DNA from 2 places in the Chromohalobacter canadensis genome. Region 2 is predicted to be linked to the other one. Evidence: predicted binding sites of a transcription regulator. Region 2 holds the regulator's gene; the other holds the start of a gene.

Region 1 (7,823 bases), 1.6 Mb from region 2:
ACCTGTTCCTTGGTCATGCCAGTCTCGAGTTGCGAGACCATGTCCTTGGTGATGAGATTGCCCTGAGCTAGGTCGCGTTTGTAGACGCCAACGTAGCTGCACCCGCTGACGAGCGCCAGGGCGACGGAAAAGGTGACTGTTTTAATCAAGTTTTGCATTTGCGCCTATCATTCACTATCGTTGCTTGGATTGATCATACCTGACCTACCACGATACTGCGAAGAGCAACCGCAACCATGGCCGATCAGAACCATGAACTGCGCAAGGCGGGGCTAAAAGTCACCTTGCCGCGTGTCAAGATCCTGCAAATTCTCGAAAGTACGCAGGACCAACACCATCTGAGCGCCGAAGACGTCTACAAGGCTCTGCTCGACGCAGGTGACGATGTCGGTCTGGCAACCGTGTATCGCGTCTTGACCCAGTTCGAGACTGCGGGGTTGGTGATTCGTCACAATTTCGATGGCGGGCATGCCGTGTTCGAATTGTCGCAGGAAGAGCACCATGATCATATGGTGTGTCTGGAAAGCGGCGAGATAATCGAGTTTTTCGACGACACGATCGAACGGCGTCAACGCGAGATTGCCGAGGAGCACGGCTTCGAGCTCGTCGATCATGCCCTGGTGTTGTACGTACGCCCCAAGGGTTCTAGCGTAACGCGTCAAGAAGGCTCAGGGCCTGGCAAGAAGTAGCCCGAGCAGTTAGCGTACACCGAAGACGAAACCGGCCCTGATGGCCGGTTTCGTCGTTTCGTACCCCACCGTTGAAGGTGGCTATAGCGCAAGGCTCGCTCAATGCTGGGCGTGCTGGCTGGCGTCGAGCATTTCGCGGGCGTGAGCCAGTGTGCGGTCGGAGAGTTTGACGCCGCCGAGCATGCGGGCCAGTTCGCGCACGCGTCCGGCATCGTCGAGCAGTGCCATATGTGTCAGGGTCGTGTCGTGCTCGGAGCGCTTTTCGATATGCAGATGATGATGCGCCTGGGCCGCAACTTGCGGCAGATGCGTCACGGTCAGGATTTGCCCTTGGGCGCCGAGACGCCGCAGTAGCTGGCCGACGATTTCCGCGATGGCGCCGGAAACGCCGACATCGACTTCGTCGAAGACCATGCTGGGGACGCTGCTATGCTGCGCGGCAACGACCTGGATCGCCAGGCTGATGCGCGATAGCTCGCCACCCGAGGCAACCTTGCTCAGTGGGCGTGACGGCTGGCCGGGGTTGGCGCTGATCATGAAGCGTACCTGGTCGAGCCCTTCGGCCTGGGGCGTCTCGCGCGGTGAAATGGCAACCTCGAAGGTCGCTTTGCCAAGTCCCAAGAAGGCCAGTTGCGCCTGCACGGCTTCGCCGAAGTTGCGTGCCGCCTCAATACGCGCCTCGCTGATGGCCCGCGCCTGCTGTCTGTAGGCGTCACGGGCCTGCTCCACTTCTTCGCCGAGTGCTTCCAGGTCATGCTCACCACCTTCGAGACTCGCCAGTTCGTCGCTCAGACGCTGATGGAGGTCGCGAAGCTCCTCGGGCATGACGTGATGCTTACGTGCGATGCGATGCACTTCGCCGAGGCGGGCATCGACCTCCGTCAGTCGTTGAGGATCGAGCTCGGTGGTCTCGACGAAGTGATGCAGTTCGCGTGCTGCTTCCTCGATCTGGATCTGAGCCTCGCCCAGCATGGACAGGGCGTCCGCCAGTTGGCGTTGGGTCTTTTCGGGGGCGTTTCCCAGGCGGGCGTTGGCGTGATGCAGCAATGAAAGCGCGCCGTGTTCGTCCTGATCGCAGCAGTCGGCGGCGAACTGGGCGTCACCCAGGACTTCCTCCAGATTGGCCAACTGGGTCTGCTCATCCTCCAGCGTCTCCAGTTCGCCTTCGGCGAGCGCCAGTTGATCCAGCTCCTCGACCTGGTAACGCAGTAGCTGACGCCGTGCCTGCACTTCATTGCCGCTTTCTTGCAGGTCGCGCAGTCGCCGTCGGCGTGCACGCCAGTGATGAAAGTGCTCGCCGAGGGTCGACACGGCCTCGGTCTGGCCGGCATAGGTGTCGAGCAGGCGCAGATGCGTTTCTTCGCGCAAGAGCGCTTGATGGGCGTGCTGGCTGTGGACCTCGATGAGATGCTCGCCGAGCGCTCTCAGGTCGCTCACTGTAACAGGCTGGCCGTTGATCCAGGCCTTGGAGCGCCCCGAGGCGGTGACGACACGCCGGAGCAGGCATTCGTCTTGTGGCAGTTCGCGCTCGGCGAGCCAGGCGCGGGCGTCGGCGAGCCGGGCGATATCGAAGCGCGCACTGATATCTGCGCGTTCGCAGCCGTGGCGTACGCTGCCCACGTCGGCGCGCTCTCCCAGGCATAATCCCAAAGCGCCAAGCATGATCGATTTGCCGGCGCCGGTCTCGCCGGTGATGGCCGTCATACCGTCGTGCAGGTCCAGATCGAGGCGCTCGACGATGGCGTAGTCGCGAATGGCTAGCTGTATCAGCATGAAAACCTCCGGGCGTCGGAAACGAAGCTGATCTCTGTGTGTTTATACAGTAGTTGGGTGAGGGCTTCAATTGCCAGGCATCGCAAGCGATAGGGGTGGCTTGAGATCGTTCATCGCATCCCCATATAGGAGGCAATCGCTTATTAGATGCGGCTTCGGGCCGCGCCAGCTGTCAGGAGAAACTCATGGCCAAAGACCCGCAGACCCCGACCGAGGAAGAGCTGGCTCGCGCTGAGCGCGATGCCGAACCCCAACCGGACGATACCACTGGAGACGATGCCGAACTCGAAGGCGTCGTCGAGGATGTCGAGGCCAGCGAGGCCGATGCCGAGGCGCTCGAAAACCCGGAAGCCGACGCGCTGGCTGTGCGTGTCGAAGAGTTGGAGCAAGCCTTGACGGAGTCCAAGGATCAGGCGGCGCGTGCCGCCGCCGAAGCGCAGAACGTGCGTCGCCGCGCCGAGCAAGATGTCGAGAAGGCACGCAAGTTCGCCTTGGAAAAATTCGTCAAGGAACTGCTACCCGTGATCGACAGCCTGGAAAAGGCATCGGAGTCGATGCAGGAAGGCGCTAGCGAGGTGCATCGCGAAGGGGTCTCGATGACTCTGAAGCTGCAGCTCGACGTGCTCAACAAGTTCGGTGTGGAAGCCGTCGATCCGCAAGGCGAGCCGTTCGACCCTCAGGTGCATGAAGCCATGACCATGGTGCCCAACCCCGAGGTTGAGCCCAATACGGTGATCGAGGTCATGCAGAAGGGGTATTTGTTGAATGGACGTCTGGTACGTCCGGCGATGGTAGTCGTCAGCCAAGCCGCCAATTGATGTGGCAGGGGAGGGATGTGACGTCGAGACCCTTGAAAGGCGTAACCCCACCCCCCAAATAGACGAACAACGAGGCGGCAATGCCGCCGACGAAGACGAAACAGTCAAGCAACGATTTTGAGGTATTCCAATGGGACGCATCATCGGTATCGATTTGGGGACCACCAACTCCTGTGTTGCCATCCTTGACGGCGGCAATGCGAAGGTAATCGAAAACGCGGAAGGTGCACGCACCACGCCGTCCATCATCGCCTACACCGACGATGGTGAGACGCTGGTTGGCCAGGCCGCCAAGCGCCAGGCCGTGACCAACCCGAGCAACACGCTGTACGCGATCAAGCGCCTGATCGGCCGCAAGTTCAAGGACGACGTCGTCCAGAAGGACATCAAGATGGTGCCCTACACCATCGCTGAGGCCGATAACGGCGACGCTTGGGTCGAAGTCAAGGGTAACAAGCTGGCACCGCCGCAGGTTAGCGCGGAAGTGCTGAAGAAGATGAAGAAGACCGCCGAAGACTATCTCGGTGAAGAAGTCACCGACGCGGTAATCACCGTGCCGGCGTACTTCAACGATAGCCAGCGTCAGGCGACCAAGGACGCGGGTCGCATCGCCGGTCTCGAAGTCAAGCGCATCATCAACGAGCCGACGGCGGCCGCGCTGGCCTACGGCATGGACAAGTCTCGCGGCGACAAGACCATCGCGGTCTATGATCTGGGCGGCGGCACCTTCGATATCTCCATCATCGAAGTGGCCGATGTCGATGGCGAGACCCAGTTCGAGGTGCTGGCCACCAATGGTGACACCTTCTTGGGCGGCGAAGATTTCGATCTCAAGCTGATCGACTATCTCGTGCAGCAGTTCAAGAGCGATTCCGGCATCGACTTGTCTGGCGACAGCCTCGCCATGCAGCGTCTGAAGGAGGCCGCCGAGAAGGCCAAGATCGAGCTTTCCTCGGCACAGCAGACTGAAGTCAACCTGCCGTATATTACGGCCGACAACACCGGGCCCAAGCACCTTAACGTCAAGGTGACGCGTGCCAAGCTCGAGTCGTTGGTCGAAGAGCTGGTGCAGAAATCGTTGGCGCCTTGCAAGACGGCGCTGAGCGACGCTGGCCTGTCTGCGTCGGAGATCGACGACGTGATCCTGGTGGGCGGTCAGACGCGCATGCCGCAGGTGCAGTCCAAGGTTGCCGACTTCTTCGGCAAGGACGCCCGCAAGGACGTCAACCCGGACGAAGCCGTGGCCGTGGGCGCGGCGATTCAGGGCGGCGTGCTGGGCGGCGACGTCAAGGACGTCCTGCTGCTCGACGTCACGCCGCTGACCCTGGGCATCGAAACCCTGGGTGGCGTCATGACGCCGCTGATCGAGAAGAACACCACCATCCCGACCAAGAAGACTCAAACCTTCTCGACTGCGGATGACAACCAGACTGCCGTGACCATCCATGTGCAGCAGGGTGAGCGCAAGCAGTCCAGCGGCAACAAGTCACTGGGTCGCTTCGATCTGGCCGACATTCCGCCGGCACCGCGTGGCGTGCCTCAGATCGAAGTCGCATTCGATCTGGATGCCAACGGCATCCTCAACGTCTCCGCCAAGGACAAGGCCACCGGCAAGGAACAGTCCATCGTCATCAAGGCCTCTGGCGGTCTTTCCGACGAAGAGATCGATCAGATGGTCCAGGACGCCGAGGCGCATGAGGCCGAGGACAAGAAGTTCGAGGATCTGGTGCAGCTGCGTAACCAGGCCGATGGCATGGTCCATGCCGCGCGCAAGACGCTCGAAGAAGCCGGTGATAAGGTCGAGGCCAGCGAGAAAGAGCAGATCGAGACCGCGATCAGCGAACTCGAGGAAGCCACTAAGGGCGACGACCAGGAGCATATCCAGGCCAAGCTCGATGCGCTGACCGAGGCCTCCGGCAACCTGGCGCAGAAGATGTACGCCGAACAAGGCGATGCGAGCGCCGAGGGTGGTGAGCAACAAGCTGACGATGGCGCCCAGAAGAAAGAAGACGACGTGGTTGACGCCGAGTACGAGGAAGTCAACGACGACCAGAAGAAGCAGTAACCACGACGTCTGATGCTCGCATGACGGCAGCGCGGGGGATGTTCTCCCGCGTTGCTGTTTGCGCAGCGCCGACACGGAGGCGGACCATCCATGTCCAAGCGTGACTATTACGAAGTATTGGGCATCGAGCGGGGAGCCGATCAGAAAGAGATCAAAAAGGCTTACCGTCGACTCGCCCAGAAGTACCATCCGGATCGCAATCCGGATGATGACACCTCGGCGGAGAAGTTCCGCGAAGTCTCCGAGGCTTATGAAGTCCTCGCCGATGAAGAAAAGCGTGCTGCCTATGACCAGTTCGGCCATGCCGGCGTTGACGGTCAAGGGGGCGGCGGCTTCGGCGGTGGCGGCGCCGGAGCAGGCGGATTCAGCGATATCTTCGGCGATGTGTTCGGCGATATCTTCGGGGGCGGCGGTCGTCGCAACCCCAATGCGCCGCAGCGTGGTGCTGACCTGCGCTACAACCTCGAGATCGACCTCGAGGATGCCGTTGCCGGCACCACGGTCGATATCCGCGTACCGCGTCACATCGCATGTGAGCATTGCGATGGCGATGGTGCCGAGCCGGGCTCCAGCAAGGAGACCTGCCCGACCTGTCACGGTCAGGGTCAGGTGCGTATGCAGCAGGGCTTCTTCGCCGTGCAGCAGACCTGTCCGACCTGTCATGGCGCCGGTCAGAGCATCAAGGTGCCGTGCCGCAAGTGTCATGGTGAAGGGCGCGTGCGCGAAACGCGGACCTTGTCGGTGAAGATCCCCGCTGGCGTGGATACCGGCGATCGGATTCGTCTCAACAACGAAGGTGAATCGGGGCTCAACGGTGGGCCGCCGGGTGATCTTTACGTGCAGGCGGCGATCAAGCCGCACCCGATCTTCGAGCGTGACGGTCGCCACCTGCTGTGTGACGTACCGATCAACTTCATCGACGCGACGCTGGGCGGTGAGCTGGAAGTGCCGACCCTGGACGGTCGGGTCAAGTTGAAGATTCCGCCGGAGACGCAAACCGGCAAGATGTTCCGGCTCAAGGGCAAGGGCGTCAAGCCGGTGCGTGGCGGCCCGCCTGGCGACCTGTTGTGCAAGGTCGTGGTCGAAACGCCGGTCGACTTGAGCGAGGAGCAGAAGGACTTGTTGCGCCAGTTCCAGGAGAGTCTGGACGGCAGCAACAGCCATCACTCGCCGAAGAAGTCGAGCTTCTTCGATGGCGTGAAGAAGTTCTTCGAGGACATGAAGCCGTAGGCGAGCCTCGGCATTTTCTCCTCAGACCCCGTCATGGCATACATGGCGGGGTTTTCTCGTATAAGGGGCTGGCCTCGGCTGCGCAGGAGAGTGCTGTCTTACCTCGAACGCCTCGTTGCGTGTTGGGAGTGCCCGTGCGTGCCATAATGCGATTACCATTAGAGGGCTAATCGAATAGGGAGGCCTTATGTCCGAGTCCCAAGCTGTCGTGTCGACGACATCCGGTTCGCGTTATATCAATCGCCTATGCAAGCACTGGCAGCACAAGCTGAGCGTTGCCCACGACGAGCATCAGGGGCGAGTCACGTTCGACGGCGGAGTGTGTCACATGCGCGCCGAGGCGGATGCCTTGCATCTGCAGCTGGCGGCCGAGGATGCGGCGACCCGCGAGCACCTTGAAGAGGTCGTGGCGGTGCATCTCGAGCGGATGGCTAGCCGTGAGACGCTCGATATCGTCTGGCAGCCCGCCATGACCTGATGCCGACGGCGGTTCATTCGCGATCACGCCGCCCGTGATTGGTGGTGCGTGACGGGAATGCGGGACGGTTTGGTATACTCTCCGGTATTCATCGACACGCAATCGCAAGGAGTCCACATGACGCGTATCGCCATCGTCGGCGTCGCCGGGCGCATGGGCCGCACCCTGGTCAATGCCGTACAGCAGGATCCCGAGGCCAGCTTGGCGGGAGGCATCGTCGAGCCCGGTAGCTCATTGGTCGGTGCCGATCTGGGCGAGCTCGCCGGTGCTGGGCGCTTGGGCGTGAACGCCACGGATGACCCGGCTGCCATCGTCGATGCCTTCGATGTGCTGATCGACTTCACCACGCCTCGAGTCACGTTGGCCAATCTGGCGTTTTGTGCTGAGCACGGCAAGGCCATCGTGATCGGCACCACGGGGCTCTCCGACGCCGAGCTCGCCGAGCTCGACGGTTATCGTGACCGCGTTCCCATGGTCTTCGCGCCCAACATGAGCGTCGGCGTCAACCTCACCCTCAAGCTGTTGGAAACCGCTGCTCGGGCGCTGGGTGACGAGGGCTACGATATCGAAGTGAGTGAGGCGCATCATCGCCACAAGGTCGACGCGCCTTCCGGCACGGCGCTGAAGATGGGAGAGGTCTTGGCCAAGGCCCTGAATCGCGACCTCAAGGAAGATGGCGTCTTCGAACGTGTGGGGCAATGTGGCCCACGCGGCGACAAGGAAATCGGTTTCGCCACCGTGCGTGCCGGCGATATTGTCGGCGAGCATAC
Region 2 (7,823 bases):
GCGAGTGTGTATCGCTCTGATCGTCATCGGCGTTTTCGTCGTTGTCAGCATCGCCCTGAGCGTTATCGCCGCTCGTCTCGCCGGTGATCTCCACCGGACCGGCAATATGCAATTCGGAGGCCGGCAACGCCAGGCGCGCGTCATGCTCGCGCACGATATCGTAGACACGCAGCAGGATGTCCTGCTTCATCGACTGGAATTCAGCCCAGTCAGTGGTCTTGGCAAAAGCATATACGATCAGCTCCAGCGCATGTTCGCCATAGCTCTGGAAGTACACCAGGGTTTGCTCATTGGTCTCGACGTCATCATGCGCATCGAGCATCGCGCGGGTCGCCTTGACGATGTCCGACACACGCTCGATATCGGTATAACGCACCCGGATGGTTTCGAAAAGGCGCCGGTTCCACATCCGCGAGGGGTTCTCGAGCACCAGGCTACTGAAGGCGGAGTTGGGAATATAGATCGGGCGCGACGCAAAGGTGCGAATGCGCGTCAAGCGCCAGCCGATATCTTCCACGACCCCTTCGATATCGCGATCTGGAGATTTGATCCAGTCGCCAACGCGAAACGGCTTGTCCAGGTGAATCATTAATCCACCCAAGAAATTGGCCAGCATATCTTTGGCAGCGAAGCCGATTATCAGCCCGCCGGCCCCACCGAAGGCGGCCACTCCCGAGGGTGAGACACCCAAGCTCGAAAGAATCAACAACCCGATGATGACGACCACCACCGCCCCCAGTATCTTGGACACAGCCGATGCCGTATCGGCATCCATAGACTTGGCGCGATGTCCGCCCGGTGGAAACACCAAGCGTTTTTCGAGAAGCTTCACGGCCCTGAGCCCTGCCCAGGCCAGCAAGAGCAACGTAATGACGGCACGTGCCTGGGCCAGATGTCCCTCCGCCCACTCGATGTCCCAATGATAACGAACGACGGTCAGGCAGAGAGTGACGCCCATCAGCCAGATCCAGAGGCGCAACGGTCGCCGCAGTGCCTTGATCAGGATATCCGCCCAGCGGTTGCTGGTTTTCTCCAGCAACGGCCCCACACGCCAGATGACAACCCAGCTCACCAGGTCGACGATCAGCGTCAGGGCGATGACCAAGCCCATCGCCGCCACCCACAGCGGCATGCCCAGGGTGGTTTGAATCCAATCCATCACGGGAGAGAAAAAATCGAACACGAGGCTCTTTCCTTCTAGCTAGTACAGGTAGCTATGTCGATAACCAGTGGCGAGGTCAGTGCGTGGGCGTTTCCGAGAGCGCCTCGAGGCGCGCATGAGCACGACGCCAACGCGCCAGCGCCGGCAGCGTTTCAAGTTCAGGGCGGGCCCGGCCATAACGCAACTTACCCAAACGCTTGGAAGAGTGCCCCGCCGCCGCGTCGAGAATCTCGAGCGCCGCCGGGCGATCGTTGCATACCAGTACCATGTCACATCCCGCCGCCCAGGCGGCCTCGGCACGCGCCGAGGGCGATCCGGCCACATGCGCACCGGCCATGCTCAGATCATCGGAGAACACCACGCCCTTGAACGCCAATTCTTCGCGCAACATGCCAAGCCAGGAAGGGGAAAAGCCCGCCGGGCGCGAATCGAACGCGGTATACACCACATGCGCCGGCATCACGGCGTCCAGCTTTCCGGAGAGCTTCTTGAAGGGCACCAGATCATGCTCGCGCAACGCTGAGAGTGAGCGCGTGTCCTCAGGCAAGGCATGATGCGAGTCGAGGCTGACGCCGCCATGCCCAGGGAAGTGCTTGCCCACGGCGATCATGCCAGCCTCGTGCAACCCGTCAATGAAGGCCTCACCCAGCACCGTGACGACCTCGGGATCGGCAGAAAAGCTGCGATCGCCGATGGCCGGCGAGCGCTGGTCATCGACGTCGAGCACCGGGGCGAAGGTGATATCGAAACCGCAGGCCGCCATCTCCATGCCCAGCAGCCAGCCGGCTTCGTGGACCAGGGTGCGAGTCGCTTCGGGGGTCTCGGCATACCCAGCTGCCAGCGTCGCCATGGGCGGCAGCCGCGTCACACCGTCCTGCAGGCGCTGGACACGTCCGCCTTCCTGGTCGATCGCCAGCAGCACATCAGGGCGCACGTCACGAATCGCGCGGGTCAAGGCTCGCACTTGCTCGGCATCATGCGTATTGCGCTGGAAGAGGATCACCCCACCGATCTCGGGACGTGCCAGAAGACGGCGTTCATCGTCGCTGATTTGGGTACCTTCGATGTCCAGCATGACCGGGCCGAGAGGTTGGGTCATCGTCGCACTCCTGGCAAATGGAGGAAGGATTCTAGGCGGTGAGCAGCACTACGTCGAGCGCAGCCCTTGTGTAAAAACCCTCTCAGTCATGCAGCCAGACCGGCGTACCGGCCGGTGCGGCCTCCAATACGGCCAGCAACGCTTCGTCGCGCAGCCGAATACAACCGTGCGAGGCCGGCGTTCCCATCGGCTGCTCGGCAGGCGTGCCATGCAGGTATATATAGCGGCGCTGGCTATCGACATCGCCCCCGCGGTTGAAGCCCCGTTCCAGGCCACACAACCACAGGATACGCGTCAATATCCAATCCCGCTCGGGATGAGCACGGGCCAGCTCAGGCGAAAACACCTCGCCGGTGGGGCGCCGCCCGCGAAAGACACTGCCGGGTGGCAGTCCATCACCGATAACTGCGCGCACGTAATGCCACCCCACAGGCGTCTGCCCACTGCCTTCGTGCTGCCCGATACCGTGAGCGCCCGAGGAAATCGCGAACGTCTCGCGGCACATCTCGCCCTCGCGGATCGTCAGCGACTGCGTACCGAGATCGATTTCCAGCCAGACGCCCTGTTCGGGGGGTAGATGGGAGAGTTGCGGCTTTCGCATCATCCCGCCACCTTGAGAGCATCATCGGGCAGTGGGGCCTGCATGCCGGCCACAACTACCGGGCGCAGACGCCGAATCAAATCGCGAACGCTGACATGTTCGTGATAATCCTTGTCGGCGATATCGCGCAACGCATCAAGGCCCGACAACGTGAAGATCACCGTGCCCAGCATGAAGTGTAACCGCCAAAAGCGTTCCGCCTCGGGCAGTTCCGGCGTCGCGCGGCGTACCAAGTCGCTGAAGCGTGAGAACACATTGCCATAGTGCTCCTGAATGTAACGGCGCAAGTGGCCCTGAGCCTGAGTATAGGCCAGCCCCAACAAGCGCATGAACACCTTGAGGCTATTGCGCTCGGCAGGAACTTCCAACACGGTGCGTGCCAATGTCTCCAACAACACCTCGAGGGGAATGACCTCACCCCGATATTGCACCTCGAGTTCATCCAGGGCTTGGTGAAAGCGCTCGGAAAAGGGATCCAGATAGCGCGCGAAGACCGCCTGAATTAGCGCCTTCTTGGACCCGAAATGGTAATTGACCGCCGCCAGATTGACCTTGGCCTTGCTGGTGATGGTACGCAGCGAGGTCTCGGCAAACCCCCGTTCGGCGAACAGGACCTCGGCGGTATCGAGAATGCGCGTCACTGTATCTGTCTGAGCCATGGGGCGCCCCGCGTGGAATAAACGAATGTTTAAAACATGTCGATTCTAAGCCTTGATGTCGATAACGACAAATCTCCACGTTTGAAACGCCATCTCCCTGGGCGAATGATTGCGCGAATGGTTGCACCGCGCCAAAGACTGGATACAATCACATACTGTATACTTGAACACGTCAGTGCCTGCCGGAGGCCCCATGTCTCGCTCGTTAACTTCGCGCCAACAACACGTCTTTGATTTTATCGTCAAGACAATGAATGAGCTTGGCTACCCGCCGACGCGCGCCGAAATTGCCCGGGCCTTGGGCTTTCGCTCGCCGAACGCCGCCGAGGAACATCTTCGCGCGCTCGACCGCAAGGGGGTCATTCGCATGATCCCCGGCACCTCACGTGGCATTCGCCTCACCGGTGAAGACGATACCACCTTGACCAACGGCGACGGTCTGCCAGTCGTCGGTGAGGTCGCCGCCGGTAGCCCGATCCTCGCCGCAGCGCATATCGACCGGCACTGCCCTCTCGCGCCGGACTATTTCACCCCCCGCGCCGATTACCTGCTGCGTGTCCGCGGACTCTCGATGAAAAATGCCGGCATTCTCGATGGCGACCTGCTCGCCGTGCATCGCACCCAGCAGATTCGCGACGGCCAAATCGTCGTTGCCCGCCTGGAAGACGAAGTCACCGTCAAGCGCTTCAAGCGTCAAGGCCATCATGTCTGGTTGCTCGCCGAAAACGAGGATTTTTCGCCCATCGAGGTCGATCTACGTCATCAGGAACTCGAGATCGAAGGCCTCGGCGTTGGCGTGATTCGTGGCGGTGGCGGTAACGGCCTGCATTAAGCCGATACGCCGTTCATCATGCGCAAGATCCTTCACGCCGATTGCGACTGTTTTTATGCCGCCGTGGAAATGCGCGACGACCCAGCGTTACGCGACATTCCCCTGGCGATCGGCGGCAGCCCTGAGACGCGCGGCGTTGTCGCCACCTGCAATTATCCCGCACGTGCCTTCGGCATCCATTCGGCGATGCCCATGGCGCGTGCCATGCGCCTGTGCCCGCACCTGACGCGACTCTCCCCGGACTTCGAAAAATACCGTGCTGTCTCGGCATACATCCAGGCACTGTTCAATGAGCTGACGCCACTGGTGGAGCCCTTGTCCCTCGACGAAGCATATCTGGATGTCAGCGAGGTCACACGCTTTCAGGGGAGTGCGACCTGGATGGCCAGATGGCTCAAGCAGGAGGCGCTAGCGCGGACGGGTATCGTTATCTCGGTGGGTGCGGCTCCCAGCAAGTTCCTCGCCAAGCTGGCCAGCGACTGGGATAAGCCCGATGGGCTATGCGTGATCGCGCCGGATGAGGTCGAGCCTTTTCTCCTCGCCTTGCCCGTCAAGCAGCTGCACGGCGTGGGCCCAGCGACGGCAGCCAAGCTCGAGGCACTAGAGATCGTCACCTGCCGCGACCTGCGCGAATGGCCGCTCGAATCTCTGGTCGAGCGCTTCGGCAAATTTGGGCGTCGGCTATTCGAGCTGGCGCGTGGCATCGACGAGCGCCCGGTACAGATCGAGCGAGAGCGCAAGTCCGTCAGCGTCGAGACGACTTATCATCGCGATCTGCCCGACTTGGCCAGCTGCCAAGACGCACTCGCACCGCTCGTTGAGCGCTTGATGGCACGTCTAACGCGGCACGGCACGCCGGCCATTCAAAAATTGTTCGTCAAGGTTCGCTTCGATGATTTCAGCAGCACGACCCTGGAAGCGGCGGGTAGCGAGGCGCTTGCTGCACGCTTTCAAGCCTTGTTGGACGGCGCCTGGGCACGCGGCGAGCGCCCCGTGCGCCTGCTTGGGGTCGGCGTGCGCCTGACGCCAGAGGCGCAGCGACGGCAGATGACACTCTTCGACTGAGCCTCGCGCTCAAGCAAAGACGACCGTCTTGTTGCCATGGATCAGGACCCGGTCCTGCAGATGCCAACGTAGCCCCCGTGCCAGCACGGCTTTTTCGACGTCACGCCCCAGACGTACCAGGTCCTCGGCAGTATGGCAGTGCGTCACGCGCTGTATGTCCTGCTCGATGATGGGCCCCGCATCGAGTTCTTCGGTGACATAGTGACACGTCGCGCCAATCAGCTTGACGCCCCGCGCGTAGGCCTGATGATACGGTTTGGCGCCAGCGAAAGAGGGCAAGAAACTGTGGTGGATATTAATGATCCGCCCGGCGTATCGCTGGCACAGGTTGGGCGGCAGAATCTGCATGTAGCGCGCCAGCACTACTGTATCCGCCCGGGCCTCTTCGACCAGTGCCTCGACCCGCGAAAATGCTGCCGCCTTATCGTCCGCATCGACCGGCACATGATGAAACGGAATGCCATGCCATTCGACCAGATCCCGCAGCGCTTCATGATTGGAAATTACGCAGGGGATCTCGCAATCGAGCTCACCCGCGGTCCAGCGGTACAGCAGATCGACCAAGCAATGCGAAGCACGCGAGGCCATCAAGACGACACGCTTGGGCTTGGTGGTATCGCTCAGCGCCCAATCCATCGAGAACTCACTGGCAATGGCGGAAAAATCATCGCGCATCGCATCGATACTCAGCGGCAAAGACTCAGCCTTGATTTCGTAGCGCATGAAAAAGCGCCCGGTGGCCAGGTCCGAGTGCTGGTTGGCCTCGGTGATCCAACCTCCATGACCGGCGATGTAACTGGATACGCGAGAAACGATGCCCACGCGGTCGGGGCACGAGACGATAAGACGATACGAATGAGACATGCGCGCTACCATCAATCCTGAAATGAGGCGGTGATCGGTGCTCTCTCGAGAGAGCCACCTCTCACCAAAGGGCGCCCATTGTAGCGAATTCGATCATGACAAGAAGCCTCGATTGTGGCCGCGCCGGGGCATCCCGTATAGTAATGGGCATCTTCACGTTAAGGGATAACGATGTCCCAACCACGCATCCAGATACGCGCCCGCCGCAAGCCGCCCCTTCAGATACTGCCCCTCGGCGGCTGCGGTGAAATCGGCATGAACTTCACCCTTTACGGGCACCGTGATCACTGGATCGTGGTCGACTGCGGCATGATGATTCGCCAGGACCTCCCGCAGGCGCCCTTGCAAGTCCCCAATGTCGACCTCTTGGCTTCTAAGGGCATCGTTCCTCAGGCAATCCTCGTCACGCACGGACATGAAGATCACATCGGCGCGATTGCCTGGCTGTGGCCCCGTTGGCAGTGCCCCATCCATGCAACACCACTGGCCGCCGGCTTGTTGCGTCTGCGCTTCGCCGAGCAGCAACTGCCCACCGATGCGATTCACGTCATAACGCCCGACGAGGCCATGCAAAGCGGTCCTTTCGATGTACGCTTTTTGCCGCTGCCGCACTCGATACCCGAAAGCTGTGCCCTGCTATTGGCGACACCTGACCACCGTATCCTGCACACCGGCGACTGGAAGCTCGATCCCGAACCCTTGATCGGTGACCCCGTATGCCCGCAGCGTTTCCAGGCGCTGGCACCTATCGATCTTGTCGTCGGCGACTCCACCAATGCCCCCGTCCCCGGGCACTCACGCAGCGAAGGGGACGTCGCGCGTGCGCTTGAAACAACGATCGGCGCCTGCCACGGCCGTGTGATCGTCAGCTGCTTTGCCAGCAACCTGGCACGCATCCTGGCACTGGGCCGTGCCGCCAAGGCATGCGGGCGACGCGTCAGCCTCATGGGACGTTCGATGGAGCGTATGGTAAATATTGCCCGGGGGCTTGGCTATCTCGAGGACTTCCCCTCCCTGGTCCCCGTTCGCGACCTTGGCTATTTGCCGCCCGAAGAGGTGCTGGTCATCGCCACCGGCAGTCAGGGTGAGCCACGTTCCGCCCTGTCTCGCCTAGCCCAGGGACAGCACGCCGATTTCGAACTCCAGCCCGGCGACAGCGTTATTTTCTCGGCCAAAGCGATCCCGGGTAACGAATTGCTGATCGAGCGGTTACAGGCCGGACTCAAGCGTGCCAGGGTCACCCTTTACGATGAACGCAATCATCCCGAACTACATGCCTCAGGGCATCCCGCACAGGAAGAATTGCAGCGCCTTTATGGCTGGCTCGCCCCCCAGCGTTTGCTGCCCGTGCATGGCGAATTCCAGCACCAACAAGCGCATCGTGTCCTGGCAGAATCGCTTGGCATCGAGGTGCCCTGGATTCCGCGAAACGGCGATATGCTTCGCCTCGATAATGAGGGTCTAAGCTGCCTTGAGCGCCACTCGCTGGCACCGCATATCGTCACCCAGAACCGCATTCATCCCCTTGAAGGGTTGCGTGC

The links. Region 2 encodes LexA, which represses DNA repair genes until DNA is damaged. Its sites were predicted from a motif close to TACTGTNTANNTANACAGTA; they were not measured.
Region 1: the regulator LexA is predicted to act here: its motif matches at 2,495-2,514, upstream of recN (DNA repair protein RecN).

What each region holds. Positions count from the first base shown of each region.
Region 1 covers NZ_CP140151.1:1,881,731-1,889,553, forward strand. Annotated here, with positions in the region: gene SR908_RS08965 (outer membrane protein assembly factor BamE) at 1-158, opposite strand, end outside; gene fur (ferric iron uptake transcriptional regulator) at 237-689, shown strand; gene recN (DNA repair protein RecN) at 789-2,462, opposite strand; gene grpE (nucleotide exchange factor GrpE) at 2,648-3,280, shown strand; gene dnaK (molecular chaperone DnaK) at 3,411-5,345, shown strand; gene dnaJ (molecular chaperone DnaJ) at 5,436-6,575, shown strand; gene SR908_RS08995 (DUF2218 domain-containing protein) at 6,763-7,053, shown strand; gene dapB (4-hydroxy-tetrahydrodipicolinate reductase) at 7,171-7,823, shown strand, end outside.
Region 2 covers NZ_CP140151.1:260,373-268,195, forward strand. Annotated here, with positions in the region: gene SR908_RS01265 (mechanosensitive ion channel family protein) at 1-1,183, opposite strand, end outside; gene nagZ (beta-N-acetylhexosaminidase) at 1,239-2,261, opposite strand; gene SR908_RS01275 (L,D-transpeptidase) at 2,344-2,862, opposite strand; gene SR908_RS01280 (TetR/AcrR family transcriptional regulator) at 2,862-3,521, opposite strand; gene lexA (transcriptional repressor LexA) at 3,715-4,353, shown strand; gene dinB (DNA polymerase IV) at 4,372-5,418, shown strand; gene purU (formyltetrahydrofolate deformylase) at 5,428-6,282, opposite strand; gene SR908_RS01300 (ribonuclease J) at 6,454-7,823, shown strand, end outside.